Regions from separate parts of the Saccharibacillus brassicae genome, predicted to be linked through region 1. Evidence: riboswitches for the same ligand, from Rfam matches in the RefSeq annotation. Region 1 holds a riboswitch; the other holds the start of a gene.

Region 1 (15,816 bases):
TCGGCCAGGCGGGCGCGATGGTCACGGGCGACGTCTACATCCTGATGGGCGTCTCCGTGCTGCTGATCGTCGCGGCGATGCTGCTGTTCAAGGAATTCAAGCTCATCAGCTTCGATCCGGGCTTCGCCCGCGGCATCGGCCTGCCGGTCGGGCTGCTGGAACACGGCCTGCTCATTCTGACGACGGTCGCGGTCGCGGCCGGCATCCAGGCGGTCGGCGTCGTGCTCGTCGCCGCCCTGCTGATCACGCCGGCGGCCGCGGCCCGCTACTGGACCGACCGCCTGCCGGTCATGCTCATGTACGCCGGCTTGTTCGGCGCCCTGAGCGGTGCTTCCGGCGCGGCGATCAGCACGCTCGGCGAAGGCATCCCGACCGGACCGGTCACGGTGCTCGCGGCCACGCTGCTGTTCGCCCTGTCGCTGCTGCTGGCCCCGGGCCGCGGCCTGCTGTCCCGGTCGCTGCGCCATCGCAGCCTCAAAGCCGATTACGCCCGTTCGGCGGATCAGGGCGCGCTTAACGCCGCCGAAAGCCTGAACGCCGCAGAAGGAGGAACACGCAAATGATGGACTTTTGGATTATTCTGACCGCCGTTCTGGTCGCGAGCGCCTGCTCCATTCTGGGATGTTTCCTGATCCTGCGGCGGATGGCGCTGGTCGGCGACGCGATCAGCCACGCCGTGCTGCCGGGCATCGCGATCGCGTTTCTCATGAGCGGTACCCGCGATTCGATGTGGATGCTGCTCGGCGCGACCGCGTTCGGCCTGCTGACGGTATTCCTGATCCAGTCGCTCCAGACGTCCGGCCTGCAGTCGGACGCTTCGATCGGCATCGTGTTCACCGCGCTGTTCGCGGTCGGCGTGCTGCTGATCAGCCTGAACGCCCAGCATATCGACCTGGATCTCGACTGCGTGCTGTTCGGCGAGATCGCCTACGTGCCGTGGGATACGTGGACGTTCGGAGGCGCCGATATGGGGCCGAGGGCAGTCTGGATGCTGGGGATTACGCTGACGGTCATCCTGCTGCTGCTCGGACTCTTTTACAAACAGTTCAAGATCTGCGCATTCGACCCGGCGATGGCGGCGGCCTGCGGCATTCCGGTCCTGCTGTTCCATTACCTGCTCATGGGCATGGTGTCGATGACGGCCGTGTCTTCGTTCGAAAGCGTCGGCGCGATTCTCGTCGTCGGCATGCTGATCATCCCGGCGGCGACCGCTTACCTGCTGACGAACCGTCTGGGCGTCATGATCGGTCTCAGCGTCGCGGTCGGCATCGTCTCGGCAGTCGGCGGCTACCTCGTCTCGTACCTGCTGGACGCTTCGATCGCGGGCTGCATCGTCTCGATCGCCGGCATCCTGTTCATTCTGACGCTGATCTTCTCGCCTTCGCACGGCATGATCGCGAAGTTCGCGCGCGGCCGCAGAGCGGCTCAAGCGCTGTAAGCGATACGCCAGGCATCCTCCCGACCGGGGAGGATGCCTTTCTTTTTTGGCAGGAAGAACAGGAAGCGGGGAGAGTGGATTTTTACGGAAAAATCATGGTAACCTAGAAAGAAGAAAAGCCGGATCGGCCGGCGGACAAAAAAGGGGCTGGAGCGCATGACGCTAAAGATCGGAATCGTGGGTACGGGTTGGTTTGCGGGCAAGCACGCGGATATTCTCGCGGCGGCGGAAGGCGTGGAAATCGCGGGCATCGTCGGCAGCAGCAAAAACAAGGGAGACGTGTTCGGCATCCGGTACGACGCGCCCGGTTATGAAAGCGTATCCGAGCTGGCGGACCATCAGGCGCTCGATGCCGTCTACATCTGCGTGCCGCCGATGGCGCACGGCGAGATCGAACGCGAGCTGATCGAGCGCGGCATTCCGTTTCTCGTCGAGAAGCCGCTTGGCACGGACGCCGAAGTGCCGCAGGACATTCTCGGCTTCATGCGCCTCAAGTCGCCGGAGCTGATCACGTCCGTCGGCTACCATTTCCGCTATCAGGATAACGTGGACCGGCTGCGCGAAGCGCTGCATCCCGGCCGGATCGGTATCGCGACGGGCATGTGGATGGGCGATATGCCGCAGGCCGAATGGTGGCGCAGACAGGAGAAGTCCGGCGGGCAGTTTATCGAGCAGACGACGCATATCGTCGATCTGCTGCGCTACTGCGCCGGCGAGGTGGACGAAGTGCGGGCGGTGTACGCCAGCCGGTTCCCGGAAGAAGAGTGGGAGCGGACGAACGTGCACGATATCGGCACGGTTACGCTCAAGATGAAGTCCGGCGCCGTCGCGAACATTTCCAACACATGCGTGCTGCCGGCGGGAGTCGGCCGGGCCGGATTGTCTTTTTACGCGCGGGAAGGGCTGTGGGAGTGGTCGCCGGGCGAGCTGAAGGAGACGCGGGCCGACGGGGAGAAGCGCCATGCCGAAGAGAGCGATCCGTACGTGCGGCAGACGGAAGCGTTCCTGCATGCGCTGCGTACCGGCGATTCGTCGCGGATCCGGTCCGACTATGCGGACGCGTGCAAAACGCAGGAAGTGACGTTCGCCGCGCTGCAATCCGCCCTGTCCGGACGCAGCATGAAGCTGTAGCTTCAGGGGGAGAGACGCAAGGCCCGTTTCCGGTTCTGCCGGCGACGGGCTTTTCGGCGTTTTCGGGTCGGCGGAACGTCTTTGGAGCATGGATGGAATTGTGATAGAATGGCGAGAGCGAACACGTTTTGAAAGGGGCAAAAAGAATGACGAGCTACGATTACAAGCTGCTTGCGCTGGATATGGACGGCACGCTGCTGAACGACGACCATCAAGTGTCGGAAGAGACGGCCAAATGGATCCGCCGCGCGATCAAGGAAGGGTTCCACGTCTGCCTGTCCACGGGACGCGCAGCCATGCACGCCCTGCCGTACGCGGTAGAGCTGGGCCTGGAGACGCCGATGGTGACGGTCAACGGAAGCGAAGTGTGGAAAGCGCCGCACCAGCTGCATTACCGGGCGCTGATGGACGTGGAATCGGTCCGCGGCATGCACGCGCTGGCGGAAGAATACGGCGTCTGGTTCTGGGCGTATACGACGGAACGTCTGTACAACCGCGATCAATGGACGGACACGCTGGAAGACAAGGAATGGCTGAAGTTCGGCTACAATACGTCGGACCGCGAAGTGCTGCACCAGATCCTCATGCGGCTTCAGGACATGGGCGGCCTGCAAATTACCAACTCGTCGATGGAAAATCTGGAGATCAACCCGGAAGGCATCTCCAAAGCGAGCGGGATCGCGCAGGTATGCGAGCTGCTGGATATCACGATGGAGCAGGTTATCGCCGTCGGCGACAGCCTGAACGATATCGCGGTGATCGAAGCGGCGGGACTCGGCGTCGCGATGGGCAACGCCCAGGACGCCGTCAAGCAGACGGCCGACGTGGTCGTGGCGAGCAACAACGAAGACGGCATCGTGCAGGTCATTCGCGAGTACATGCTTGGCGGCAAGGAATTCGACGATGCCGAGCCGGCGGCCGCGGCGTCGCAGACGCCCGCATCCAAGATCCGGCGCGAAGACGACCCGTCCGCTTGAGGACAGGCGACACTAACCGAAAAGCATAGGAGGACCTGGCATGGTCGCATTGGATATACTGGGTTGGGTACTTGTGGTCGCGCTGTTTATCGTCGGCATGGCGAGCTTGATTTTCCCGATTTTACCGGGAGCGGTCGCGATCTATTTCGCTTTCTTCGTCTACGGCTGGTTTTTCTCGTTCGGCGAGCTGACGGTCTGGTTCTGGATCATCCAGACGGTGATCTTCGTGGCGCTGATCGTGGCCGATTACGTCGTCGGAGCCTGGGGGACCAAGAAGTTCGGCGGTTCCAAGCTGTCGATCCAGCTCAGCACGGTCGGCTTGATTCTCGGCCCGTTCGTCATTCCGGCGTTCGGCCTCATTCTCGGCCCGTTTATCGGGGCGGTGATCGGCGAGCTGATTCACGGATCGAACTTCAAGCAGGCGCTGCGCGCAGGTTGGGGCGCCCTGATCGGGCTGCTCAGCAGCACGCTCGTCAAAGGCATTTTGCAGGTCGTCATGATTGTCGTCTTCATCATATGGATCGTGTAAGGAAGCCGCTTGCGGCTTTTTTTGCGGGAGAAAGAAGGGAATAGGTTTTGTCGAAAAAGGAATCATTTATCAGAGGGACGCTCATTCTGGCGGCGGCCGCGCTCGTCGCCCGGGTGCTGGGGCTCGGGCAGCGGATTCCGCTGGAACATATGCTCGGACCCGTCGGCAACGCGTCGTTCAGCGCCGCCAACAACGTGTACCTCATGCTGCTTACGGTCGCGACGGCGGGCATTCCGAGCACGCTCAGCAAGATGATCTCGGAGCGCTACGCGCTCGACCGGCCGCAGGAAGCGGGACGCATCTATTATGCGGCGCTGCTGTTCTCCGGCATGATGGGCGTCGTGATCACGCTGCTGCTGTACATCTTCGCGCCGTGGTACACGGCGCTGATCGAGCTGCCGCAAGCGACCCCGGCTATCCGGGCGCTTGCGCCGGCGCTGATCCTGTTCCCGACGATCGCCATGATGCGCGGCTATTTCCAGGGCCGCAACATGATGGCGATCGGAGGCGTCTCGCAGATCATCGAGCAGGTCGCCCGCGTCTTCACCGCGATTCTGTTGGCCTACATTTTGCTGCAAATGGACAAGCCCGGCGAGACGATCGCGGCCGGCGCCACCTTCGGCGGCGTGCTCGGCAGCCTGGGCGCGTTCGCGATCATGCTGTTCGCTTCGCTGAAACTGTCGAAGAACGAACGCAAAAAAGGCCGGACGCTGATCAACCGTCACGATCAGACTATTCCGCTCAGCCGCATTTACGGCGACATCTTCAAACTGTCGATTCCGATCGTGCTGACGGCGCTCGCCGTTCCGGCGATCAACTTCATCGACACGACGATCGTCAAGCCGCTGCTCATCGGACAGATCGGCGACGCGATGGCGACGATGCAGCTCGGCATCCTCGGCAGCCGCGCCCAAAGCGTCGCCGGCATCCCGCCGATTCTCGCGATCGCGCTCAGCACGTCGCTGATTCCGATCATCTCGGCCGCGTTCGCCCGCAAAGACACGCAGCATTTGCAGCAGCAGGTGACGCTTGCGATGCGCATCGCGACGCTGACGGGCATGCCGCTCGTACTGGCGCTCGGCTGCGCCGCCTATTCGGTCAACGGCCTGCTGTTCAGTACGCTGGACGGCGCCGGCATCATCGCCATCCTGACGCTCGGCACCATTTTCCAGATTACGATGATGGTCAGCAACTCGATGCTGCTCGGCATGAACCTGGCCCGCCGCTCGATGGTGCACGTCGCGATCGGCCTCGTCGTCAAAATCGCCGGCAGCCTGGCGCTTGCGCCGCTGCTCGGCAGTTACGGCATCTACGGCATCATCGGCATGACCGGCGTCTGCTTCCTCGTCATCACGCTGCTTAACCTGCACACGCTGCGCGGCATCGTGTCGTTCTCGGTGCTGGGCAGCCGCTGGCCGGCCTTCATCGCGACCTGCATGGTCGTCGCCGCGGCAAGCTTCGGGCTCAGCGAGCTGGGCAGCTGGATGAGCGCGTTCATGCACGCCCGCCTGGCGTTCTTCATCGCCTGCTGCGCGGTCGGCTTGATTGTGCCGTCGATCTACCTGGTGCTGCTTGTCGTGCTGCGGGTCATCCGCCGCGACGAACTGGGCTCGTACCCGCGTCCGCTGCAAAAAGCGCTGCGTCCGCTGATGCGCCTTCAGCGCGGATGATTCCCGGGCGAAATTGGGGTAAAATAAACAGACCGGCATTGATGCCCGAATAACGAAACATCAAAGGAGAGATTTCGCATGGAACAAATTCGTACCCAAGCCGATTTCGATCGGCAGATCGCAAGTCCGGGACTGACCGTAGCCGTATTCCGCGCCGATTGGTGCGGAGACTGCCACTTTATCGATCCGTTCATGCCCGAAGTCGAAGAACAGCGCAAAGACCAGCTCAAGCTGATCCAGGTCGACGTCGAAGAAGTCGAGGCGGTCAGCCGCGAGCTGAACATTCTCGGCATTCCGAGCTTCGTCGCTTTTTCGAACGGCAAGGAATTGATTCGCTTCGTGAACAAAGCCCGCAAATCGCGCGCCGAGATCGAGAGTTTCCTCGACCGCGCCGCCGCCGTGCACGGCCAACTGGCCGGCCAGAACTGATCCCGCAAACGCCCGCTTCGGCCTGCCGCCCTGGCGGGCGTTTTGCTGCGTGCGGGCTTCGATCCCCGGCATCAATGATAAAGGTCATACGGAATCCGGCAATAAGCCGGAAACTTGCCGTCGATTTGAACATTTTTTGTCACAAAGACAATTCTTAACCCGGATACATTTCCGGTATAATAAAAGGAAAAGGCATTTCGGCGGCTGCGGGGTTCGCGGCACGGGAATGCCCTCCACTACTTTTCGAATCGGCGGTGAGACTTTTGCAATATAAAGTGTTGAAATGGCTGAGCTACGCATCGTGCATGATCATGCTGCTCGTCTCGTTCAACGGCGTGGTCGTGACGAGAACGGGGTCCGGCCTGGAATGCGGACGCCAATTCCCGCTCTGCCACGGCAAGTTCGTGCCGGGCACCACGATCGGTTCGCTGATCGAGTACACGCACCGGTTGACGGCCGGCATCGCGGGTCTGCTGGCGCTCGCCACGCTCGTGGCGTTTCTGATCTGGGCGCGCAAACGGCGCGATTTTCAAATCTATGCCGCGATCATGGCGTTTTTCGTCATCGTGCAGGCGGTCATGGGCGCGCTGGCTGTCGTCTTCTCGCAGTCGCCGCCGATCATGGCGCTGCATTTCGGATTCGCGCTGATCGCGTTCGCGAGCGCGCTCGTGCTTGCGCTGTCGGTGCGCCGGGCAGGCAGCCTGGAGCGCTACCAGGAGCCGCCCGCCGCGCAGCGGGTCAGCAAGCGCACGCGCAATTTGACCGTGTTCTCGGCAGCGTTCACGTATGCGGTCGTCTATACGGGTGCGCTGGTCAGCCATACCCAACTGGCGAAAATGTCGATCGTGCTGCATATCGCGTCCGCGCTGCTGCTCATTTTCGTACTGATCGTCGGGCATATGGCGGTTCGCAATTACTCGCATATTCCGGACATCCGCAAGCTGGGCATCATCGTCATCGTGCTGATGATCGCGCTGCCGCTCAGTGGCATTCTCAACCTCGTTGCGCTCGGCAGCGAATATTACATGTTCGCTCCGATGCTGCACACGCTTATTACGGACTTCCTGTTCGCGTTCCTGTGCTTCATGAGTATCCGGACCTGGGAATTGAGCCGGATTCCGGCCAGGGAAGAAACGTCGGTGCGCGTCAAGAAAACGGCGCAAGCCTGAGTGCCCGGCAGTCCCCGCGCAGCGGATGAACCGCCCGGCGGGGCAGCCGGCGCAGGAGGCATGCTAATTTGCGCGAAGGCGCGTACGGCCAAGAAGTCTCTGCGGAGGCTTCTTTTTTGTACGCCGGATCTGTCCGCGGCGGCAAGACAAACCGGCGGACCGAAAGCGATGAAAATTTTCATGCGAGACCTTTACAAAACGTGCCAAACTGAATATACTGAGTGAAGGATTTCGGTTCGGTTCTTTTGAATTTCCGTAATCCCCAGCTTTCCAATTAGATATCTCAGATTTTTCTTATCGAGAGAGGCGGAGGGACAGGCCCGATGAAGCCCGGCAACCGATCCTGCAGGCGAACGTCCGAAGAAGACGTGCGGCGCAGGGTGTCATGGTGCTAATTCCTACAGAACGCAAGCCACGGTTCTGGGAGATGAGAAGGTGACTTTCCGCATACGATGCGAGCCCTTTTTGTCTATCAAAAAGGGCTTTTTGATTTATCAAGCCGCGGTATACACGGGTTAGATCCGCAAGCGCGGCCGGCATGGAGAACGGGTGTGCGCCGCGAATACCCGCCGGCTTTAAGGCGACAGCGCGTAACCTAAAGTGGGCAAATCGACACACAAGCGATTTTAGACAGCTAGGAGGACCAGCCGAGTGATCACCATCAAAAATTTGGTTAAGACCTATACCACGAGAGGCAAGACGATGACGGCGTTGAACGGCATCAATCTGGAGATCGCCCAAGGGGAAATCTTCGGCATCATCGGCCATTCCGGAGCCGGCAAGAGCACGCTGATCCGATGTATCAACCGTCTGGAGCAGCCGACGAGCGGTTCGGTCTGGATCGGCGAGACGGACATTACCCGGCTCGGCAAGAGGCAGCTCCAGCGCGAACGCCGCAAGCTCGGCATGATTTTCCAGCATTTCAACCTGCTGTCTTCGGCGACCGTCTACGAGAACGTCGCTTTTCCGCTCAAGCTTGAAGGCAAATCGCGTACGGAGATCAACCGCCGGGTGAACGAGATGCTCGAACTGGTCGGGCTGACCGAACACGCGAGCAAATATCCGGCGCAGCTGTCCGGCGGGCAGAAGCAGCGGGTCGGCATCGCCCGGGCGCTGGCGCCCAACCCGCGCGTGCTGCTGTGCGACGAAGCGACGTCGGCGCTCGATCCCCAGACGACGGATTCCATCCTGCGTCTGCTGCTCGACATCAACCGCAAGCTGGGCTTGACCATCGTGCTTATCACGCACGAGATGCACGTCATCCAGAGTATCTGCGACAAGGTCGCCGTTATCAACGGCGGCATTATCGTGGAGCAGGGGCCGGTTATCGACGTGTTCCTCAAGCCGAGAGAGACGATTACGCAGGAGTTCATCAAGCGCGAATCCGAAGGCGGAGAGATGTTCGAAGAAGCGATCCGGGCCGTGCACGTGCCGTCTTCGCGGACGGTCAAAGTGACGTTTATCGGCGAGTTGACGTATCAATCGACGCTGTCGCAGACGGTGAAGGAGACGGGCGTCGACTTCGCGATTCTGCAGGGCACGATCTCGCGGATCAAGGAAACGCCGTACGGGCAGCTGGTCGTCCGTTTCGAAGGCGACGCCGCGTCGATCGACAACACGCTGCGGCGCCTGACCGAACAAAGGCTTGAAGTGGAGGAACTGCAATGAACGGCAAACTCGATTTTTCGCAAGTCAACTGGGAAGAGTTCGGCAAAGCCACGGTCGAAACGCTCCAGATGCTCGGCTACTCCAGCCTGTTCACGCTGCTTCTCGGCCTTCCGCTCGGCATCGTGCTGTTCCTGTGGGCGCGGTCGTCGTCGTACGTGCTGCGGGTGCTGTACAGCATCCTGTCGGTGATCGTCAACATCCTGCGCTCGGTTCCGTTCATCATCTTGATCATCGCGTTGATTCCGATCACGAAGGAAATCGTCAACACTTCGATCGGCGTACGGGGCATGATTCCGCCGCTCGTCATCGGAGCCGCCCCGTTCTTCGCACGGCTCGTCGAGACCGCGCTGCGCGAAGTGGACCGCGGCGTGATCGAAGCGGCCCAGTCGATGGGCGCTTCCACGTGGCAGGTTGTGTACAAAGTCATCTTGCGCGAATCGCTGCCGGGCCTGATTGCGGGCTTCACCGTCACGGTCATCGCCCTGATCTCGTACACCGCCATGTCGGGGCTGGTCGGAGGCGGCGGCCTCGGCACGCTTGCGGTCAACTACGGCTATTACCGCTACGAGACAGCCGTCATGCTCGTATCGCTCGTGCTGATCGTGCTGATGGTACAGATCATTCAGATGATCGGCGATCGTCTGGTCCTTCATTTTACCCGGAAATAAAACATAAAATAGCGAACAAAAGGGGAGAAACACAATGAAAAAATGGATTCTCGCAGTACTCACGCTTGCGCTCGTCGCTCTGCTGGCCGCATGCGGCAACAGCAGCGGCGGTACCACGGCTTCGACAGGCACGGACGCTGCCGGTTCCGGCGACGCGGCTTCGACCGAAGCGGTCACGCTCAAAGTCGGCGCTTCTCCGGTCCCTCACGCCGTCATTCTGGAACACATCAAGCCTGCGCTGGAAAAAGAAGGCGTGAACCTGGAAATCGTCCAATTCTCGGATTACATCCTGCCGAACACGCAGCTGGCCGAGAAATCGCTTGACGCGAACTTCTTCCAGACCCAATCGTACCTCGACGTGCAAAACGAGAAAAACGGCACGGACCTGGTCAGCGTCGCTTCCGTACACATCGAACCGTTCGCCGGCTATTCCAAAAAAATCAAATCGATCGACGAGTTGGCCGACGGCGCGACCGTAGCCATCCCGAACGATCCGACCAATACGGCACGCGCGCTGCTGCTGCTGCAAAAACAAGGATTGATCAAGCTCAAAGACGGCGCGGACATCACGTCGACCGAGCGCGACGTGACAGAGAACACCAAGAACCTCAAGTTCCTGCCGATCGAAGCCGCAGCGATTCCGCGTCAGCTCGACGAAGTCGACCTGGGCATGATCAACGCCAACTACGCGCTTGAAGCCGACCTGTCCCCGGGCGAAGACGCCCTGTTCAAAGAAGACAGCGACGTACCTTACGCGAACCTGCTCGTTACCCGTCAAGACAACAAAGATTCCGACGCCATCAAGAAATTGATCGCGGCTCTGAACTCGGAAGATACCAAAGCGTTCATTCAAGAAGAATACAAAGGCGAGATCATTCCCGCTTTCTAAGCGCGAACCTCTGAACCGTCGTTCCCGATCTGCCGATTCACACCAAAAGTCCCGGACTCCTGATGGAGAACGGGACTTTTTTTGGTGAGATCCGTTGTTTTTTTAAAAAGACAAACAAAAAGCGCCGAATCCGAAGATTCGACGCTCTCGTTCCATGTTCGCCTAAGCGAAATCTTGTATACGAACCGGGGTCCGTCTTAGAAGACCTGGATAACTTCGTTTACGCCTTCGACTTCTTCGAACAGGGCGCGTTCGATACCGGCTTTCAGCGTAATCGTGGAACTTGGGCAGCTGCCGCAAGCGCCGACGAGCTTCAGCTTCACGATGCCGTCTTCAACGTCAACCAATTCAACGTCTCCGCCATCGCGCTGCAGGAAAGGACGCAGTTTGTCCAGCACGTCCAGAACTTCATCATACATGTCGAGTTGTGTACTTTCACTCATTATGGTCAGCTCCTCTCAAATGTTTGAAGCGTACAGTTGTAACCGCGTAGTCACTTCGGAGAATCATTTTGCAAAAGAATGAAACAATAAATCAAACTTTGCAAAAGTCTCTCTTGTATTATAATATAAATGAATCGAAAATTAAAGAAGCATTCCAAGTTTGCCGTCATGCGGCTGAGAATAAATGAGAATAGGTGAGAAAATGATGATCAGACCGATTATCGAGTTCTGTGCCAGCAATATGCACCACGGCACGCAGGAGCTGTTCGACAAGCTTGAAGCCAATCCCGAATACGATGTCATCGAATACGGCTGTCTCGGCAACTGCGGGCAATGCGATTTCGGCCCGTATGCGATGGTGAACAGCGATGTCGTCGAAGCGGAGACCGTAGAGGCGCTGGAGAAAGCGATCGAAGCGAAGATGAACGAAGAAGATCCTTGGGCGTCTCTGGATCTGGACTAGGACTAGGGTTGAATGGGAGAGAGACGGTTTAAATTCCGCCTGAATTCGAACATTCGAAACTTTTCGACAAAAAAACCGTCCGTAATGTTGACGCTTTCACCGATATGCGATACACTGACAGCAATTCAATAAACCACTAGGCATGTGACTGGTTATGCAGGCAGGACCTAAAACGAACGAATCTCCGGATTTGTGCGTTTTAGGTCCTTTTTTAGTTGAAAAATGGCTGAAACCTTTCATATCGCCTGAAAAAGGAGCATAGATATGGACTACAAACGCACCGCCACCGACGTGCTGAAGCATGTGGGCGGCAAAGAAAACGTGTCTCACTTCGAGCACTGCTCGACGCGGCTGCGCTTTACGCTGATCGACGACAACAAAGCCGACGTTCCGCAGCTCGAAAGCGTCGAAGGCGTGATCGCGGTCAAAATGGCGAGCCAATGCCAGGTCGTCATCGGCAACGAAGTGCTGGAAGTGTACGACAAAGTCGTGGACCTGCTCGGTCCGGGCCATGCCGGCGCTTCGTCCGAAGACGGCGGCATGGCCGCAGGCGGCGACAAACCGGCGGAGAAAAGAAAATGGGGCGCCGTATTCCTCGATTTCCTGACCGGCGTGTTCGGCCCGCTCGTGCCGGCGATTGCCGGCGGCGGCGTGCTCAAGTCGCTTCTGCTGCTGCTGAGCGTCGCCGGCTGGATCGATTCGGACGGGCAGACGTACAAAATCCTGTTCCAGATCGGCGATGCGCCGCTGTACTTCCTGCCGCTGCTCGTCGCGGTGACGACGGCGAACAAGCTGAAGGTCAGTCCGCTCGTCGCGCTGTCCGCGGTCGGCGCGCTGCTGCTGCCGAGCATGGGCGCGATGCTGGCGGAAGGCTCGCAGCTGTTCGGCCTGACGGTGCGCAATATCGCGTACCCGTACCAGGTCTTCCCGGCCATCCTGACCGTGCTGCTGTACGCGCAGATGGAGAAGCTGTTTACCCGCATCTCGCCGAAGGTCATCCGCGTCTTCTTCGTTCCGATGATGGCGCTCGTCATTACCGTGCCGATCTCGCTCCTGCTGCTCGGGCCGCTCGGCTATACGCTGGGCGAAGGCTTCACTTCGATCATCCTGACGCTGTTCGATACGGTGGGCTGGGTCGCCGTCGCGCTGCTGGCCGCCGTGCTGCCGTTCGTCGTCTCGGTCGGCATGCACAAAGCGCTGCTGCCGTACGCGATCGCCACGATGGGATCGGCCGGCAAGGAACTGCTCTATCTGCCGGCTTCGCTGGCGCATAACTCGGCGGAGAGCGGCGCCTGCTTCGCGGTCGCGATCCGCACCAAAGACAGACGGCTGCGCGCAACGGCGATCTCGGCCGGCGTCTCCGCGCTGTTCGGCATTACGGAACCGGCGCTGTACGGCGTCACCCTGCAGCACAAAAAAGTGCTGTGGAGCGTTATGGCCGGCTCGCTCGTGGGCGGCGCTTACGTCGGCATCGTCGCGCTGCAGGCGCTGGTGCTCGTCGGACCGGGACTCGCCAGCTTGTCGATGTTTATCGTCGAAGACCTGCCGGGCAATATCGTGAACGCCATTATCGGCCTGCTGATCGCGCTCGCCGCGTCGTTCGCCGCAGCTCTGCTGCTGTTCAAGGACAGCCCGGCCGAAGCCGCCGCAGCCGCCGAAGCCGTACCGGCTCCAAGCCGCGCGGCCGAGGAGCGGCGTCAATTCGCGGGCAGCCTGCAGGCCGCCGAGATCTTCAAAAGCCCGGCGATCGGCGAGCAAATTCCGCTGTCCGACGTGAACGACGAAGTCTTTTCGACCAAAGCGATGGGGGAAGGTCTGGCGATCGTTCCTTCCGTCGGAGAATTGTACGCCCCGGTCGACGGCAGGATCGAAATGGTGTTCGGCAAAAAGCACGCCATCGCCATGAGCACGACCAACGGCGCGGAGCTGCTGTTCCATGTCGGCATCGATACGGTCCGGCTCAAAGGCAAACATTTCGATCCGCAGGTGCAGGCCGGAGATACAGTCAAAGCCGGCGACCTGCTCATGAAATTCGACTATGCACAAATTGCGGCGGAAGGCTACGACCCGGTCGTGCTGGCCATCGTCACAAGCAAAGACCGTTACCGGGTCGACGTGGCCAACTTGAGAAAAGTCGGTCGTCACGATACGCTGATGACCGTGACCGCGCTGACCGACTAAACCTACTTTTGGGAGGCAACCAATCATGACAACGTACAAAGGATTTCCGAAAAACTTTATGTGGGGCGGCGCTATCGCCGCCAATCAGGCGGAAGGCGCATGGAATGTAGACGGCAAAGGACCTTCGGTCGCCGACGTGGCCAGCTACAAGCCGCATTTGAGCGTGGAAGACTATGCCGGGCACGTGGGTATCTCCACGAAGATGATCGAAGAAGCGATGGCCGATCCGAGCGACCGGGATTATCCGAAACGCCGCGGCATCGATTTTTATCACCGGTACAAGGAAGACCTGGCGTTGTTTGCCGAAATGGGCTTCAAAACGCTGCGCGTCTCGATTGCGTGGAGCCGCATTTTCCCGACCGGCGAAGAAAGCGTGCCGAACGAGAAAGGGCTGCAATTTTACGAGAATCTGTTTACCGAAATGAAACGTCTGCATATCGAGCCGATCGTGACTCTGTCGCATTACGAAATGCCGCTTGCGCTCAGTCTCAAATATAACGGCTGGTACGAACGCAAAGTCGTCGACTATTTCGTGGAATTCAGCCGGGTCTGCTTCACGCGGTACCAAAATCTCGTCAAATACTGGCTTACCTTCAACGAAGTCGACAGTATCAACCGCCATCCGTTCACGACGGCGGGCATTATCCCCGACCGCTGCCCGGAAGGGCAGGAAGACCAGGTCGTGTACCAGGCGCTGCACCATCAGCTCGTCGCTTCGGCGATGGTGACCAAAGACTGCCACGAGATCATTCCCGGCAGCCTGATGGGCTGTATGCTGACCAAGCTGACGACGTATCCGAACACGTGCAACCCGAACGACGTGGAGATCACGCTTCAGCGCAACCTGAACAATTATTTCTATTCCGACGTGCAGGTGTTCGGCGAATATCCGATTCTGACCGAGCGCATTCTGGCAAGCAAAGGCGTGCACATCCGGATGGAACCGGGCGACCGCGAAGTGCTCAAAGCGCATACCGTCGACTTCGTGTCGTTCAGCTATTACATGTCGCTGACCGAATCGGCGGAAGCCGGCAAGGAACGCACAGCGGGCAATACGATCATGGGCGTCAAAAATCCGTATCTGCCGTCGACCGACTGGGGCTGGCAGATCGATCCGGTCGGTCTGAAAATCTCGCTGATCGAACTGTACGACCGCTACAAAAAGCCGCTGATTATCGTGGAAAACGGCATGGGCGCGGTCGACGAAGTGGCGGAAGACGGTTCGATCCACGACGAGTACCGTATCCAGTATTTCCGCGACCATTTCCGGCAGATGAAAGAAGCGGTGGAAGCCGGCGTCGATTTGTTCGGCTATACGAGTTGGGCGCCGATCGACCTGATCAGCGCTTCCACGTCGCAGATGTCCAAGCGTTACGGCTTCATCTACGTCGATCAGGACGATCTCGGCAACGGCACGCTTGCGCGCAGCCGCAAAGACTCGTTCCACTGGTACAAAAAAGTGATCGAGACCAACGGGGAAGAACTGTAACCGGTCGGCTGCTCCGATCTTTCCGGCAGGAAGGGGAACCAGACAAGATGATCAAAATCAAAAAAGTGCTGAACTCCAGCGTCGTGCTCGTCGAGGACGATCAAGGCAAAGAATATATCGTTTTCGGCAAAGGCATCGGCTACGGGCAAAAAACGGGCAGTCTGATCGACGAGAACCAGGTCGACCAGACGTTCGTTCCGGTCGAAGACGTCAAAGTCAAAGAGTATCTCGGCATGCTGGACGCGATCGAGCCCGTCTACGTCGAACTGACGCGCGAGATTATGGCCTATGCCGAACGCAAGCTGCAGACGAAGCTGAATCCCGGCACGTATTTTATGCTCATGGACCATTTGAGCTTCGCCGTCGAACGCTACAAGAAAGACATCAACCTGACGAACAAAGTGTTCTGGGAGATCAAAAACTACTACCCGGAAGAGTTCGAGATCGGCCTGTTCGCGCTGCATCTCATGAACGAACGGCTGGAGCTTGAACTGCCCAAAGAAGAAGCCGCGAATATCGCTTTCCATTTGATCAATGCGCAGGGCGGCAAGTCCGAGTCGAAAGACGGGATGAAATACGCCAAGCTGATCGGCAGCATCGTCAATCTCGTCCGGTATTCGCTGCATATCGATCTGGATACGGAAAATATCCATTACACGCGGTTCATTACGC
Region 2 (15,816 bases), 2.7 Mb from region 1:
GGTTCGGGCGACCGAAGAGCACCGGGCGCCGTATCTGATCGCGACCAATCGCGCGCTGCGGCTCATTGCGGCGTTCCTGCCGCGGACTCAGGAAGAGCTGCGCGAGCTGCCGGGGATCGGCGAGAACACCGTGCAGCGTTACGGCGAAGCGGTATTGGAACATACGCGGACATTGGAGCGCAAGCATGCTTTTCCGCTCGACTGGGTGGAGCGGCGCCTGGACGAAGAAGAATTCGAAGCGTGGACGTACAAAGGCAAAGAGCGCAAGTTCAAGCGCGAAGCCGAACGGGTCCGGGCGACGCGGCTGCTGCTGGAATCCGCCAAGGTCGGTTCTTCGCTGTCGCAGATCAGCGAGGCCAGCGGTCTGGATCGGCGCGAGCTGATCGACATGATGGAATCGCTGGAGAAGAACGGATACGACCTGGAATCCGTAATCGAGCACGAGCTGCAGCTGATGCCGCAGGAGCAGCGCGAAGCCGTCATGCAGGCGTATGCTGAACTGGGCGATTCTTTTCTCAAGCCCGTCCTGAAGAAAGTATACGGCGAAGAACCGCCGAGCGAACCGGGCCTGGAGATTCTGTACGAGCAGCTGCGGATGCTGCGCATGCTTCGTCGCCGGGCCGCGGAGCGCCGCGAAGCCGAAGCGGCGATGACGCCGGAACCGGCAGGGCAGTCTGCGCCGGGAGCGTCTGCCGAAGCTGTGGTGGAATCGGCGCCGGAAGTCGTGATCGCGCCTAAGCCGTCCGCGGCGCCGGCCGCTTCCGGCCGCAAGCGGGGCACGCACGCCGGTTGAACCCGGCTTCGGACGCCAGGCGTCAGGCTTAATCTTCCGCCTGCGCCGCGGATCGCCAAAAAGGGCCGTTCCAAGCTCCGGATGCCGGAAGCGGGAACAGCCCTTTTGTATGCGTATAGGGGGGGATGCGGAACGGGTCGATGCAGGAAGGCGCCGAACTTACAGCCAGCCTTTTTTGCGGAACAGCAGGTACATCGTAAAGCCGAGCACGACCATGAGCGCGATGACCATCGGGTAGCCGTACGTCCAATGCAGCTCCGGCATATGGTCGAAGTTCATGCCGTAGATGCCCGTCACGACCGTCAGCGGCATGAAGATGGTCGTGATGACCGTGAACACCTTCATGATCTCGTTCGCGCGGTTGGAAATGCTGGACTGGTACGCTTCGCGAAGGTTGCCCATCAGATCGCGATACGTATCGAAAGCTTCGGACACTTTGACCGTATTTTCGTAAATGTCGCTGAAATATTTCTGCAGCTCGTCGTCGATCAGGCGCAGGTCTTTTTTGTTCAGAATATTGATGACTTCGCGCTGCGGCACCAGTACCTTCTTGAGCCAGAGAATCTCCGCCCGCAGGCCGATGATGTCGTTGAGATGCGTGCGCTTCGTATTCATCAGGATATCTTCTTCCAGCTGCTCGATCTGGTCTTCGATCCGGTCGCCGACTGCGAAGAAGTTGTCGACGACGCGGTCGATCAGCAGATACATGAAGCGGTCCGGCGTATGCACTTCTTCTTCCCACATGATCGGCTTGACCGTGCGGAGTTCGTGAATCTTCTGCCGGGTCACCGTAATGATAAAATGCCGGCCGAGGAAGATGTTCAGCGCGCGCATGAAGATCTCTTCGTTGTCGAAGCGGATACTGTTGACGACGGTAAAATAGTGGTTCTCGTAAATTTCGATTTTCGGCCGCTGTTCTTCCTCGCCGAGCATATCTTCGACCGCCAGATCGTGCAGGCCGAACGTGAGCTGGAGCAGCGTCACGTCGTCGAGATCGGCATCGATCCAGTAGAAGCCTTCTTCGGGCGGGGTGAGCGTGTCGGTCAGGTTTTCATTTTCGATCAGCGTAAAAACGCCGTATTTGACATGCCGGATTTTCATGCGGTTCAACTCCTTCGAAATGAGACGATCGCTCGTCTGGTGAAATAGTCTCGAATTCGCGGGAGAGCGCAGGAAAAAACAGGCCGTCGCCGGAACGGGCGTCGCCTTAAACGGTTGAACGGCAGTTCAGCCCTTAAGGCGGCGGCCGGTCAGTTAACTTCCATACATGGAGGCATTGACGCCGGTCGGCCGTTTTTTCGATTGTCGGATGCGTGCTGCGTTCTCTCGCGCTTGGGCCTCGGGTCGCCGTCCATCTGAAAGTCACCTCTTGTTTTCAAAATTGTTTTCATAAAACCCTCGTTAAGTATAACCTGCACCCTAGGGCCTTTCAAGGTCTTGTTTGTGACAAGGGATGCTTACGTTATCGGCTCCGCCGCGGCGAAACTGTAGATGAAGAAAATCGATACAGCCCGCTTCTTGCTTGAATGCATAAAATGTGTATAATTGAATCTAACGTTATCCCGGCGAAACGGTCGGGAATTCGACAATTGAATATTTCAGTGGAATCTTATCAAGAGCAGGTGGAGGGACTAGCCCGATGAAACCCGGCAACCGGCGACTTTGTCGTACGGTGCTAATTCTTGCAAGTTACCGTGCGAACAGAGACGAGGCACGAGTCGATCAGCCCTTGTCGTCACGGCCCGCCGTGCGAACGCAGACGAGGCACGAGTCGATCAGCCCTTGTCGTCACGGCCCGCCGTGCGAACAGAGACGAGGCATGAGTCGATCAGCCCTTGTCGTCACGGCACGCCGTGCGAACAGAGACGAGGCACGAGTCGATCAGCCTCGATCTTAGCGTCGCGCATCCGGTAACTTGACAGATGAGAGAGGCGCTAGCTTTATATAGACCTTTCTCGGCTTGCCCGGAAAGGTCTTTTTGGTACACTTTCGTGCCGAAAAACGCTTTTCCGGCTGCCGAATGCTCGATCGCACGACACCCGTGTCCACATTCAACGTCAAACGTCAAAACGTAAAAAGGAGTGAATGGAAAGTGCCGATTAAAGTACCCGATAATCTGCCCGCCATGGAAGTGCTGCTGAAGGAAAATATTTTCGTCATGGACGAGAGCCGGGCGTACAGTCAGGATATCCGTCCGCTCCGCATCGCGATTTTGAACCTGATGCCGACGAAGGAGACGACCGAGACGCAGCTGCTGCGCCTGATCGGCAACACGCCGCTGCAGGTGGACGTCGTGCTGCTGTACCCGAGTTCGCACACGTCCAAGAACACGTCGGAAGAATACCTGAACACTTTTTACAAAACGTTCGACGAAATCAAGCACAAACGCTTCGACGGCATGATCATTACCGGAGCGCCGGTCGAGCAGCTTGAATTCGAACAGGTGAGCTACTGGGACGAGATTCGCCAGATCTTCGAGTGGTCCAAGAAGAACGTCACTTCGACGCTGCATATCTGTTGGGCTTCGCAGGCCGGCCTGTACCATCACTTCGGCGTGAACAAAATTCCGCTGGCGGACAAATGCTTCGGCGTCTTCCCGCATACGATGAACAAGACCAACGTGCAGCTGCTGCGCGGCTTCGACGAATGTTTCTTCGTGCCCCACTCGCGCCATACGGACGTGCAGCGGGAAGATATTTTGCGCAGCCCGGAACTCGAGATTCTGGCCGAGTCCGAAGAAGCGGGCGTCTATCTGGTCGCGACCCGCGACGGCAAGCAGATCTTTGCTACCGGCCACTCCGAATACGATCCGCTGTCGCTCAAATGGGAATATGACCGCGATATCGCCAAAGGGATGGATATCCCGGTTCCGAGAAACTATTTTCCGAACGACGATCCGACCCGCAAGCCGCTGTCTTCCTGGAGAGCGCACGCCAATCTGCTGTTCTCGAACTGGCTCAACTATTACGTCTACCAGGAGACTCCGTTCGATCAGGTCGACCTGACCAAAGAAGTATCGTTCAGCGACTACGGCGCCGGCATCTGAATCACTCACTCAATCCACGATCCATTCAGGAGGAATGACCATGAAGGACGACAGACAGCTCAAAATCGAAAGCGCGCTTGCGCAGATCGGCTCGCTTGAAGACCCGCAGACGGGAGGCGTGACGTTCCCGATCTACCATTCGACCGCTTACCGGCATCCGGGGCTCGGCCGGAGTACCGGCTTCGACTATACCCGGACCAAGAACCCGACCCGCAGCGTGCTGGAAGAAGCTTCGGCCAAGCTGGAAGCGGGCGACGCCGGTTTCGCGTGCAGTTCCGGCATGGCCGCGCTGCAGACGGTGTTTGCGCTGTTCGGGCAGGGCGACCATCTGATCGTCTCGCTCGACCTGTACGGCGGCACGTACCGCCTGCTGGAGCGCGTGCTGTCCCGGTTCGGCGTCAAGGCGTCCTACGTCGACACGAACGATCTCGAAGGCATCGAGCGTCTGCGCACGCCGAATACCAAAGCGGTGTTTATCGAGACGCCGACCAATCCGCTCATGATGGTCACCGATATCAAGGCGGTCGCCGACTGGGCGAAGCCGAACGGGATACTGACGATCGTCGACAACACGCTGCTGACGCCGTTTTTCCAGCGTCCGATCGAACTCGGCGCCGATATCGTCGTCCACAGCGCCACCAAATACCTGGGCGGGCATAATGACGTATTGGCAGGCCTGATCGTGACCCAAGGCAAAGAGCTGTCCGAAGAAATGTTTTTCCTCCACAATTCAATCGGCGCGGTGCTGAGCCCGACCGACTCCTACCAATTAATGCGCGGCATGAAGACGCTGGCGCTGCGGATGGAGCGGCACGAGAGCAACGCCCTGACGCTTGCGCGTTTCCTGCAGCAGCATCCGCAGATCGAAGCCGTCTACCATCCGGGTCTGCCGGAGCATCCGGGACACGACGTACAGAACCGGCAGTCGAGCGGCAATACCGGTATTTTCTCGTTCAAAGTCAAAGACGCGCGCTGGATCGATCCGATCTTGCGTCATATCCGGCTGATCGCTTTCGCGGAAAGTCTGGGCGGCGTCGAGTCGCTGATGACGTATCCGGCGATACAGACGCACGCGGATATTCCGCAGGAAATTCGCGACGCGATCGGCGTGGACGACAAGCTGCTGCGTTTCTCGGTCGGCATCGAGCATATCGACGACCTGATCGCGGACCTCGGCGGCGCGCTGCAGGCGGCTTTGAACGAGACGGAAGGGGCGGAAGCTTAATATGACCGACGTAAACAACGGGAATAACGAAAATACCGGGAACGACGGACTTATCGGCAAAAACGGCAGCGGCGACAGTCTGGAGACCGGCACGGAGAAAACGGCGCAGCCGCAAGGACGCACGCCGGAGCAGGCCGCGGCCGCGCCCCGGCAGCTGCAAACGCCCGAAGAAGCGGCGCAGGCGCTCAAAGACCGGCATTTCGACACGAAGCTGATCCATTTCGGCGCGGAGATCGATCCGGCGACCGGCGCGTCCAGCGTGCCAATCTACCAGGCGTCGACGTTCCACCATTTCGACATTTACAATCCACCGCAGTACGATTACAGCCGCTCCGGCAGCCCGACGCGCCAGGCGCTCGAAGATTACATCTCGCTGCTCGAAGGCGGAGCCGGCGGTTACGCATTCGCGTCCGGCATGGCCGCGATTTCCGCGGCGCTCATGATCTTTTCGGCCGGCGATCACCTGATCGTCACGGAAGACGTCTACGGCGGCACGTACCGGCTGCTGACGACCATTTTGAGCCGCATGAACATCGAGACGACCTTCGTCGACATGACGGAGCTCGATCAGGTCAAAGCGGCGCTGCGTCCGAATACCAAAGGCGTCTACATGGAAACGCCGTCGAATCCGACGCTCAAGATTACCGACGTCGGCGCGGTAGCGAACTGGGCCAAAGAGCATGACCTGCTCACGCTCGTCGACAACACGTTCATGACGCCGTATTACCAGCGGCCGATCGAACAGGGCGTCGATATCGTGCTGCACAGCGCGACGAAGTTCCTCGGCGGACACAGCGACGTGCTGGCCGGCCTTGCGGTGGCGCGCACGCCGGAGCTGGCCGCGCAGCTCAAAAAGCTGCAAAACGGGCTCGGCACGGTGCTCGGGCCGCAGGACTGCTGGCTGCTGATCCGCGGCATCAAGACGCTCGGCGCCCGCATGGAACGCAGCGAGATCGGGGCGCGCAGGCTTGCGCACTGGCTGTCCGAACGCAAAGACGTGGAAGCCGTCTACTACCCGGGCCTGCCGGAGCATCCGGGCCGCGGCATCCACGAACGGCAGTCGACCGGCTACGGCGCGGTCGTGTCGTTCGACGTCGGCTCCGAGGAGCGGGCCAAACGGCTGCTGAACCGCGTGAAGCTGCCGCTCGTGGCGGTCAGCCTGGGCGCGGTGGAGAGCATCCTGTCGTATCCGCCGATGATGTCGCATGCGGCGATGCCGCGCGAAGTGCGGCTTGAGCGTGGCATTGCCGACGGCCTGCTGCGCTTCTCGGTCGGCCTGGAGAACGTCGACGACCTGATCGCCGACCTGGAACAGGCGCTGGCCGATTAACTTTCCTTCGCTAAAGGGAGCAACCTCTTTTTTCTGTTACAATGAATGGAAATAGGCAAAAGCCTCAGAAGAAAAGAGGGAATGCGATGGAATGGGTGGCCAACGTCCTGGTAGCGCTGATCGCGCTGCTGCACGTGTATATTCTGGTCCTGGAAATGTTTATGTGGAACAAGCCGCGCGGGATGAAAGCGTTCGGACTGGAGCAAAAATTTGCCGACATGACGTTGTCGCTTGCGGCCAATCAGGGACTGTACAACGGATTTCTGGCGGCAGGGCTCGTGTTCGGCCTGCTGTATCCGAACGCGGAAGCGGGGGCGCATATCCAGATCTTCTTCCTCGTCTGCGTAATGGTCGCCGGCATTTACGGAGCGGCTACGGCCAAATTCAAAATTTTGTTCATTCAGACGGTGCCGGCGCTGATCGCGCTGATCGCCGTGCTGCTCGCCTAACGGCGTCAAGCAGCAGACCGGTCCGCTTCGGCGGACCGGTTTTTGCTTTTTGCCGGCGTATCGAAGTTCGCTCATATTTAATTCTTATGTAAAGTGTGATAGGATTAGTTGTATTGCAGGGCCCGATTAAATTTTAACTTTTCAAAATAGAGATTGTGCAGTACGGCCCGAACGGATACGACTCACTTTATTTGAACCTATTTTCACAAAGGAGGCTGCATGCAATGAGTGCGGTTGACAAAATACTGGATAAAGCTTTGAACGGGGGACGTCTCGACGTCGAGGATACGATCGCCCTGTACGAAACGAACGAGATCGAGAAGCTGGGACATGCCGCCAACGAACTGATGATTCGCAAAAACCCCGATCCGATCACGACGTTCGTCATCGGACGCAACGTCAACTATACGAATGTGTGCGACGTTTTTTGCCGTTTCTGCGCGTTTTACCGCCGTCCGGGTTCGCCCGAAGGGTATGTGCTTCCCGATGAAGTGATCCTGCAAAAAATTCAGGAGACCGAAGACGTGGGCGGCACGGAAATTTTGATGCAGGGCGGAGTCAACCCGGATCTGCCGTTCGAATATTACCTGAACATTCTGCGCAAGATCAAGCAGCATTTCCCGAACGTGACGATGCACTCGTTCTCGCCCGCGGAAATCATGAAGATGCAGAAGCTGTCCGGCATGTCGATGGAAGATACGATCCGCGCGATCCACGAAGCGGGACTTGATTCCCTGCCCGGCGGAGGCGGCGAGATTCTCGACGACCGGACCCGCCGCAAGATCAGCCGTCTCAAAGGCTCGTGGCGCGATTGGATGGACGTCATGCAGACGGCGCACAAAGTCGGCATGAACACGACCGCGACGATGGTGATCGGCTTCGGCGAATCGTACGAAGAGCGCGCGCTGCACATGCTGAGAGTGCGCGAAGCCCAGGACGAATGCATCCGCAACGGCTACGATTCCGAAGGGTTCCTCGCCTACATCTCGTGGACGTTCCAGCCGGACAACACGAACATGAAAGTCGAGAAGCAGACGCCGGAGCAGTATTTGCAAAACGTGGCGATCAGCCGCATCGTGCTCGACAACATCAAGCATTTCCAGTCGTCGTGGGTCACGATGGGACCGGAAGTGGGCAAAATGTCGCTCAGCTACGGCTGCGACGACTTCGGCAGCACGATGATGGAAGAAAACGTCGTATCGGCCGCGGGCACGACCCACAAAGTCAATATCGAGCAGACGCTCGACATTATCCGTGCCGCCGGCAAGATTCCGGCCCAGCGCGACACGAAATATAACCTGATCCAGGTGTTCGACGATCAAAATTACAAAATCCAGCGCGATTTCATCATGCAAAACTAGAGGCAAGGCCAGAAGCAGGACCGGCAGGCCGCGCCACCGCAACCTTTACCGCCGATTCGGCGAACGATAAGCAAACGCCTCTCCGCTCAAGCGGTTCCCGGCAAGGGACCGCAAGGCGGAGAGGCGTTTTTTGGTTTTTTTCAGTTTGGGTTCAGTTTGGCTTTTTGAGCAGCAGATGCAGGAAATACGGCGCCCCGATAAAAGCGACGACGATGCCGGCCGCGATCCCGCCGGGATCGTTCAGGCTGCGCCCGATCGTATCGGCCAACAGCAGCAGCCAGCCGCCGACGAGGATCGAGACCGGAATGAACCGCTGATGCGCGGGTCCGACGAGCGCGCGGGCGATATGCGGTGCCATCAGGCCGATAAACGCGATCCCGCCGGTGACGGACACGGCGGAAGCGGCGAGAGCGACCGCGGTCAGCAGCAGCAGAATCCGGTCTTTCTGGATCGGCACGCCGGCGCCGACGGCGGAAGCTTCGCCGAGCGACAGCAGGTTCAGCGACCGCGTTTTGACCAGCGCGAACGGAATAAGCAGCAGCAGCCAGGGCAGCAGCGCGAACACGAATGGCCAGTCGGTGCCCCAGACGGTGCCGGCGAGCCATTTGGCGATAAAATCGACTTTGCCCTGTTCGGCCGAAGAGATCAGCACGATCATGACGCCGGACAGAGCCGTGGAGAAGCCGACGCCGATCAGAATCAGCTTGATCGGCTGCACGCCTTCGCCCGGACGGTACGCGAACAGGTAGATCAGCACGGCGGTCAATAGCGCTCCGGCAAAAGCGACGGCCGGGATCAGAAAGACGAACGTGCCGACTTCGATCGGAGCGAACAGGAAAAATACGGTCACGCCGACGCCGGCTCCCGCATTGATGCCGACGATGCCGGGGTCGGCCAGTTCGTTGCGCGTGATGCCCTGCAGCAGCGCGCCGGACAGGGCGAGCGCCATGCCGGCCAGCAGCGTGATCAGGATGCGGGGCATCCGGATATCGAACAGGACGAATTCGTCCTTGAACGTGCCGCTGCCGAGCAGCGTCGGAATGATCCGTCCGTACGAGACGGACGAAGAACCGAGACCCAAGCTGACGAAAAAGGTGACCAAAATCAAAGCGGCAAGCGTGACAAGCACGCCGTTATGCCGGGGCAGGCGGCGCAGCGTATGCAGCATCCGGTTCATGAGAGGCCTTTCCCTCCTTTGCGTACGATAAACAGGAAGAACGGCAGGCCCAGCACGGCGACGATCGCGGCGACGGGCGTCTCAAGCGGCGCGTTCAGCATCCGGCCGAGCGTATCGGCAATGATCATGAACGCGGCTCCGAACACGGCGGATAGCGGCAGGATGCTCCGGTAATCGGTGCCCGCGAAGATGCGCACCAAATGGGGAATCATCAGCCCGACGAACGCGAGATTGCCCACGAGCGCCACCGCGGCTCCGGTCAGCAGCGTGATCGCCGCGTACAAGGCGACTTTGATCCAGCCGGTGTTCAAGCCGAGGCCGACCGCGGTCGATTCGTTCAGGCTGAGGATCGTCAGATGCCGCGACAGCAGCAGCGCCACGGCCAGGCCGAGCACGATGGCCGGAGCGATCGTTTGCAGCTGCCCCCAAGAGGTGCCGATCAAGCCGCCGGACGTCCACATGGATACGCTTTTGGAAATTTTGAATTCCAGGGCGATCGTATCGGCCGCGGCGGCAAGCAGCGCCGATACGGCCGCGCCCGCCAGAATCATGCGCAGGGGAGACAGTGTTTTGCCGCGCAGCGCAAGCAGGCCGAACACGAACGTTACGCCGAACGCCGCTCCGATGAAGCAGGCGATCATGACGCCGAAATAGCCGACGGCCGGAAAGAAAGCGAACACGACAGCCAGCGCCGCGTTGGCGCCGGCCGTCACGCCGAGCAGGCCGGGATCGGCCAGCGGATTGCGCGTCAGCCCCTGCATGACGGCACCGGAGACGCCGAGCGCGGCGCCGACGAGCATGCCTCCGATCTCGCGCGGAAGCCGCAGATCCCGAATGATCGAGATATCGGCATTTGTTGCGCCCGGAACGAACAGAGCGCTCCAAATATCCGGCAGCGAGATATTTTTGGCTCCGAGCAGGATCGAGCCGACGAACAGCAGCGCCAGCGCGATCAGGCTGAGCAGCAGCTTAAACGGAAAGAAACGGAAAACGCGAGTCGAAGCGGAAGTTTTCATCGCGCAAGATTATTCGCCCAGGAAAGACTTTTTGAAGAAATCGAGCTGGTAATCGAGCGATTTGGCGTCGTTGAAGTAGAAGCCCGTGGCGTCGACTTCGTAGACCTGCCCGTTTTTGACCGCCGGAATGTTTTTGTACGTGTCGGTCTCCTGGAACGAATTGTCCCCGCTTAACGTTTTGCTGAAGATGACGTAATCGCCAAGGTATTCCGGCAGCACTTCGAGCGACAGTTCGTAATAACCCTGCTTGGACGTCATTTCCTTGGCTTTGTCCGGCATTTTCAGGCCCATGGCCTGATACAGAATTTCGGTGCCGCGGCCCCACGCATCGCCGAAGATGTACAGGTTTTTGGCGTCGCCTTCCATGACGGTGATCGTCTTGTCGGCGCCGATCTTGTCTTTGATCTCTTCGCCGGCCTGCTGTGCGCGGGTCTTGAAGTCCGCGACCCAGGCGGCGCCTTCTTCGCCTTTGTTGACCGCTTTGGACACTTCTTCGATCTGCGTCAGGTAATCCACTTTGTTATACGTGTACGTCACGAGAGGCGCGATCTGTTTGAGCTTGTCGGCGTTCTTCACGTCGCTCGAAGCGATGATCAGGTCGGGCTGCAGCTCGATGATCTTCTCGATATTGTCGGCCGAAACTTCGGGCACGTCCGCCAAATCCGTTTTGAAGTTCGGGTTGTTTTTGGTCCATGTGTCCACGCCGACGACCGGAACGCCGAGCTGGATCAACGTGCCGGTATAACTCGACAGGTCGACGACGCGCTGCGGATTGGCCGGCACCTGGATAGGGCCGTTCTCCGATTGATAAGTGACGGTTCCCGTGGAAGCTTCGGCAGTTTCGGCAGCTTTGGGATCGGCGGCTGCGGCGGTACTACTGCCGGACGTCTTGGCCGGCTGGCCTCCTCCGCAGGCGGTCAACGCGACGACGAACAGCAGCAGCAGGGGCAAAAGAATCTTTTTCATAAGTATGTATTCTCCCTCTCCGAATAAATTTTAATTGAAAACGATAATCGTTATCAACGAACGCACTATTCAAAGAGTAAGGTCGAAGCGAAAGTTTGTCAATAGTCGATGTCTTGTTCAAAGGTCGAACATAACGTGCATGACGAAAAAACCCGCCGGCCAAGCGATATAAATCGCCTGGCTTGCGGGTGTTTGATATCGGATATTGACGGTCAGGTCTCTACGCCGGCCGGTTGTTCCTTGATCGCTTTTTCCAAAAACTCCAGAACGGCGCGGTAGACCCGAATCTCGTTTTCCTTTTTCGAGAATCCGTGTCCTTCGTCGTCCAGCACGAGGTACTCGACGCCTGCGCCTTTGCCCTGCAGCGCTTGGACGATCTGGTCCGATTCGGCTTTGACGACGCGGGGATCGTTGGCGCCCTGAATGACGAGCATCGGCTTGGTCATGCCGTCCAGATACGTGATCGGCGAGTAGGCGATCAGTTTGTCCTTGTCCGCTACCGGATCGCCGACCCATTGGTTCATGATCGGCTTCCAGTGCTCCGGCACCGATTCAATAAACGAGAACAGGTCGCTCGGACCGAAGATGTCGACGACGGCTTTGAAATAATCGGCGTGGCGTCCGTGCAGCAGAAGCGCCATGTAGCCGCCGAAGCTTCCGCCCATCAGCAGCAGCTTGTCGCGTTCGGCGTAGCCGTTTTCGATGATCCAATCCAGCCCGGCAATATTGTCCAGTCTCGGACCGTCGCCCCAATCGCCTTCGACAAGCTTGCAGAAAGCGAGGCCGTAGCCGGTCGATCCCCGGAAGTTCGGCGCGAAAATATGAAAGCCGCGGCTGACGAGGAACTGGAACAGCGAACGGAATCCGAGACGCTCCGCCGCCTGCGGCCCGCCGTGCGGCCACAGAATCGTATGTCCGTTGGACGTGCCTTCGCGCGCCCGGAAGAACAGCGCTTCGATCTCCAGGCCGTCAAACGACGGGTAGGTCAGCACTTCGGGCCGAACAAGCTCCGACTCCGCGATGCCCGGTACGCCGTAGTTGGTGCAGCGCGTCCATTCGTCGGACAACGGTTCTTTTTTGAAAATGTTGGTCGGGCTGACGGCGCTGCGTCCGAGCACGTACACATTGCCGCTCTCCGCCACTTTGAGCGAAGACAGCACGTCGACCGGAAGCGCGATGCCGCCGAGCGAACCGCTTTCCAGGTCGTAGGTGTACAGATGGTCGGCGACTCCCTTGCTTGCGCTCAGGTACAGCAGGCCGCGTTCCTTGTCGTAGGCGACCGACGTGAAATCGACGCCTTCGAGTTCGAGCAGGACCGTTTTGGTGCCGCTCTCGATATCGAATCGGGCCAGGTAAGAGAAGTCTTTGCCCGCGTTGGTCAGGTAATGCAGTTCGTGCTTGCCCGTGAACACGCAGTCGGACACCGTATATTCGCCTTTCGCTTCCGGGTCGAGCGAGACATGGTCGTCGCCCGAGCAGACGAACGCCGGGGCATAAGTATTGGAGAAATGTTTGGCGTACACGAGATGTTCTTCTTTGGGACCGACGTCGATCAGGAAGATCGAAGCGTCGCCCGAACCTTGAAGCACGGACACTTCCTGCCCCGTCTTGAGGTCGCAGCAGAGGGCGCTGAGGTAGGTCGGGTCTTCTTTGGTGGACGTATAGTAGAGACGCTTGCCGTCCTCGGACAGGATCGGGTTCATATGCCGGTGGCCTTCTTTGACGCACAGGGGCAGCAGTTCGCCGCCTTTGGGCTGCAGCGCATAAAGCTGCGCGTTCTCGTCGCCGTCGCGGTCGAACCCGGCTACGAGGAAGCGGCCGTGTTTGTCGTATTTGAGATCGTGGCAGTTTTGGCCGTTAAAAGTAAGCGGATACGGAAACGTATCCGGAAGATCCATGGCCCAGAGATCAAACTTGCCGCTGAGATTGGTGCTGAACACAAGCTGTTCTTCATCCGGACTGACCGTGAAATTCTCGATCGCAAACGTACGGAAGAACTGCTCGACATCGGGTTTTTTGAACGATAGCATGGAATCCTCCTTGTGTCGGCTTGCTGCCGGGGTAGTGGTGAAACGGACGTGCTTCCCTAAGTATTCGGCGTGCGCAAGCGTAATCCTGCCCTCAATGGATGAAAAGCCCCGATTTCCGTATCCGCACGTTTTTACGCCGCAAATTCGCAAAAGGGCGAAAGAGCATAAAATTGGGTATAAGAAAGAATGAACATATGTATTGGGTAAAAAAAGACATACCGCGTCATCGGCTGCGCCGCTGGCGAACATTACGGCAAAGCGGAAGGAGAACATCGATCATGAACAAAAAAATAACTTTTGACGCGTCCGCCATCGAAGTGATCGCGTTCGATCTGGACGGCACGCTGATCGATACGTCGGAAGCGATGTACGAAGTCAATCACGACGTTTTCGAGGAAGCGATCGCAAACGGGGATGCGGACGAGCAGCCTTCCAAAGAAACGATCCGCTCGGTATTCGGCATGACGGGAGAAGAAGCCTGGAAAAAGGTAGCGCCCGATATGGACGAGTCGGCGCAGGAACGGTACAAGAAGCCGCACGACGACCTGCTGCATCGCAAGATGGAGTCGCGCTCTTACGCGCTCGAAGGGGTGCCGGAGCTGCTGAAGCGGCTGTCGGGCACGTATGAACTCGCGACGGCGAGCAACTGCGGGGAAGCGTATTTGGACCGCGTGCTGCGGATCGACGGCCTGAAGGGCCTGATCCGGTATCCGCTGTGCGCGGGAAGCGTCGGCGCGCAGCGCAAAAGCGAGGTGCTGGCCGAGCTGCTGCGGCAGTCGGGACGCCGACCGGAGCAGGTGCTGATGGTCGGAGACCGCAAGTCGGACATCGACGCGGCTCTCGCGGTCGGCATGCCGTCGGTCGGCATCCGGTCCGCTTTCGCGGAGCCGGGCGAGCTGGAGAAAGCGAACGCGACGGTCGATCACATCGGGGAGCTGGAGCATGTGCTGCGGCCTTCCGCCGTCGGCACGTCCGAACCGTCCCGCACGTAAAAGCCGCTGTCGGGCGCGCCCGACAGCGGCGTACGCCTTTTCGTGCCGCCGGCTTGGTCTTGACGCTCGCCGGCGTACGACTTATAATGAACAGCAGCAAAAGCAACGACGAAGACAACAATGCCAGGCACCCGGTACCGTCCCAGAGAGAGGAAACCCAGGCTGCAATTTCCTCCGGATCGACCTGCATTTACCCCTTCCGAGCTGCGTTTTCGAACCCCGCCGGCAGCGCGCACGCCAGGATCCGCACGCCTCCGTTAGCCGGGCAGTAGAGAACGCCGGACCGCACTTCCGTTATTGATGTGCTCAATGAGGGCTTATCGCCCGCTTTCGGTCGATGCGGACCGGTAGGCGGACCTACGGCCGAATCAGGGTGGAACCACGGGTATAACGCTCGTCCCTTCGCGGGACGGGCTTTTTTTGCGCGCGTTTCGCGTCCTATTTTCCCAAATTTGAAGGAGGAATTTTAATTATGGCCATCTCTATCAGCCTGCCGGACGGCTCCGTCCGGGAATACGCGGACGGCAGCACAATCGAAGACGTCGCCGCGTCGATCAGCAGCAGCCTGCGCAAAAACGCGCTCGCCGGCAAGCAAAACGGTATCGTCGTCGACCTGAACACCCCGCTCGAGAACGGCGCGCAGATCGAAATCGTCATGCCGGGTTCGCCGGAAGGGCTCGAAGTCGTTCGCCACAGCACGGCCCACCTGACGGCTCAAGCGGTCCGCCGTCTGTTCGGCACGACAGAAGTGCAGCTCGGCATCGGTCCGGTCATCGAGGAAGGCTTCTATTATGACATGGACCTGGAGCACGGCCTCAATCCGGAAGATCTGCAGAAGATCGAGAAGGAAATGGAGCGGATCGTCGGCGAGAACCTGCCGATTACCCGCCGCGAAGTAAGCCGCGACGAAGCGCTCAAAATCTTCGGCGAGCTGGGCGATCCGTACAAGCTTGAACTGATCAACGCGCTGCCGGAAGAAGCGGCGATTACGATCTACGACCAGGGCGAGTTCTTCGACCTGTGCCGCGGTCCGCATGTGCCGTCGACAGGCAAGCTCAAAATCTTCAAGCTGCTGAGCGTGGCCGGTGCCTACTGGCGCGGCGACAGCAAGAACAAAATGCTGCAGCGGATCTACGGCACGGCCTTCTTCAAAAAAGCGGAGCTGGACGAGCATCTGCATTTCCTCGAAGAAGCCAAAAAGCGCGACCACCGGAAGCTGGGCAAAGACCTCAAGATGTTCACGTTCAGCAATCTGGTCGGGCAGGGCCTGCCGATCTGGCTGCCGAACGGTGCCAAGCTGCGCCGGACGCTGGAGCGTTACATCGTCGATCTTGAAGAAAGCCTCGGCTACCAGCACGTGTACACGCCGGTCATGGGCAACGTGGAGCTGTACAAAACGTCCGGCCACTGGGAACATTACCAGGAAGACAT

What was found. Region 1 has a riboswitch for S-adenosylmethionine ahead of FFV09_RS06535 (methionine ABC transporter ATP-binding protein). Riboswitches for the same ligand answer to the same signal wherever they lie in the genome.
Region 2: linked by a shared signal. The riboswitch ahead of metA (homoserine O-acetyltransferase MetA) and the one ahead of FFV09_RS06535 (methionine ABC transporter ATP-binding protein) in region 1 are both predicted to bind S-adenosylmethionine.

Annotation. Positions count from the first base shown of each region.
Region 1 is NZ_CP041217.1:1,586,854-1,602,669, reverse strand. Features, by position in the region: gene FFV09_RS06575 (metal ABC transporter permease) at 1-563, shown strand, start outside; gene FFV09_RS06570 (metal ABC transporter permease) at 560-1,438, shown strand; gene FFV09_RS06565 (Gfo/Idh/MocA family protein) at 1,595-2,569, shown strand; gene FFV09_RS06560 (Cof-type HAD-IIB family hydrolase) at 2,716-3,546, shown strand; gene FFV09_RS06555 (DUF456 domain-containing protein) at 3,596-4,075, shown strand; gene FFV09_RS06550 (putative polysaccharide biosynthesis protein) at 4,123-5,745, shown strand; gene FFV09_RS06545 (thioredoxin family protein) at 5,824-6,174, shown strand; gene FFV09_RS06540 (COX15/CtaA family protein) at 6,438-7,343, shown strand; SAM riboswitch class I at 7,635-7,777, shown strand; gene FFV09_RS06535 (methionine ABC transporter ATP-binding protein) at 7,995-9,011, shown strand; gene FFV09_RS06530 (methionine ABC transporter permease) at 9,008-9,679, shown strand; gene FFV09_RS06525 (MetQ/NlpA family ABC transporter substrate-binding protein) at 9,714-10,568, shown strand; gene FFV09_RS06520 (NifU family protein) at 10,766-11,011, opposite strand; gene FFV09_RS06515 (YuzB family protein) at 11,217-11,474, shown strand; gene FFV09_RS06510 (beta-glucoside-specific PTS transporter subunit IIABC) at 11,739-13,655, shown strand; gene FFV09_RS06505 (glycoside hydrolase family 1 protein) at 13,681-15,144, shown strand; gene FFV09_RS06500 (PRD domain-containing protein) at 15,192-15,816, shown strand, end outside.
Region 2 is NZ_CP041217.1:4,254,550-4,270,365, forward strand. Features, by position in the region: gene FFV09_RS17650 (HRDC domain-containing protein) at 1-793, shown strand, start outside; gene corA (magnesium/cobalt transporter CorA) at 953-1,894, opposite strand; SAM riboswitch class I at 2,400-2,506, shown strand; gene metA (homoserine O-acetyltransferase MetA) at 2,886-3,839, shown strand; gene FFV09_RS17665 (PLP-dependent transferase) at 3,880-5,064, shown strand; gene FFV09_RS17670 (aminotransferase class I/II-fold pyridoxal phosphate-dependent enzyme) at 5,066-6,394, shown strand; gene FFV09_RS17675 (DUF1304 domain-containing protein) at 6,481-6,843, shown strand; gene mqnC (cyclic dehypoxanthinyl futalosine synthase) at 7,068-8,204, shown strand; gene FFV09_RS17685 (FecCD family ABC transporter permease) at 8,356-9,381, opposite strand; gene FFV09_RS17690 (FecCD family ABC transporter permease) at 9,378-10,397, opposite strand; gene FFV09_RS17695 (iron-hydroxamate ABC transporter substrate-binding protein) at 10,407-11,363, opposite strand; gene FFV09_RS17700 (S9 family peptidase) at 11,576-13,393, opposite strand; gene FFV09_RS17705 (HAD family hydrolase) at 13,672-14,385, shown strand; gene thrS (threonine--tRNA ligase) at 14,858-15,816, shown strand, end outside.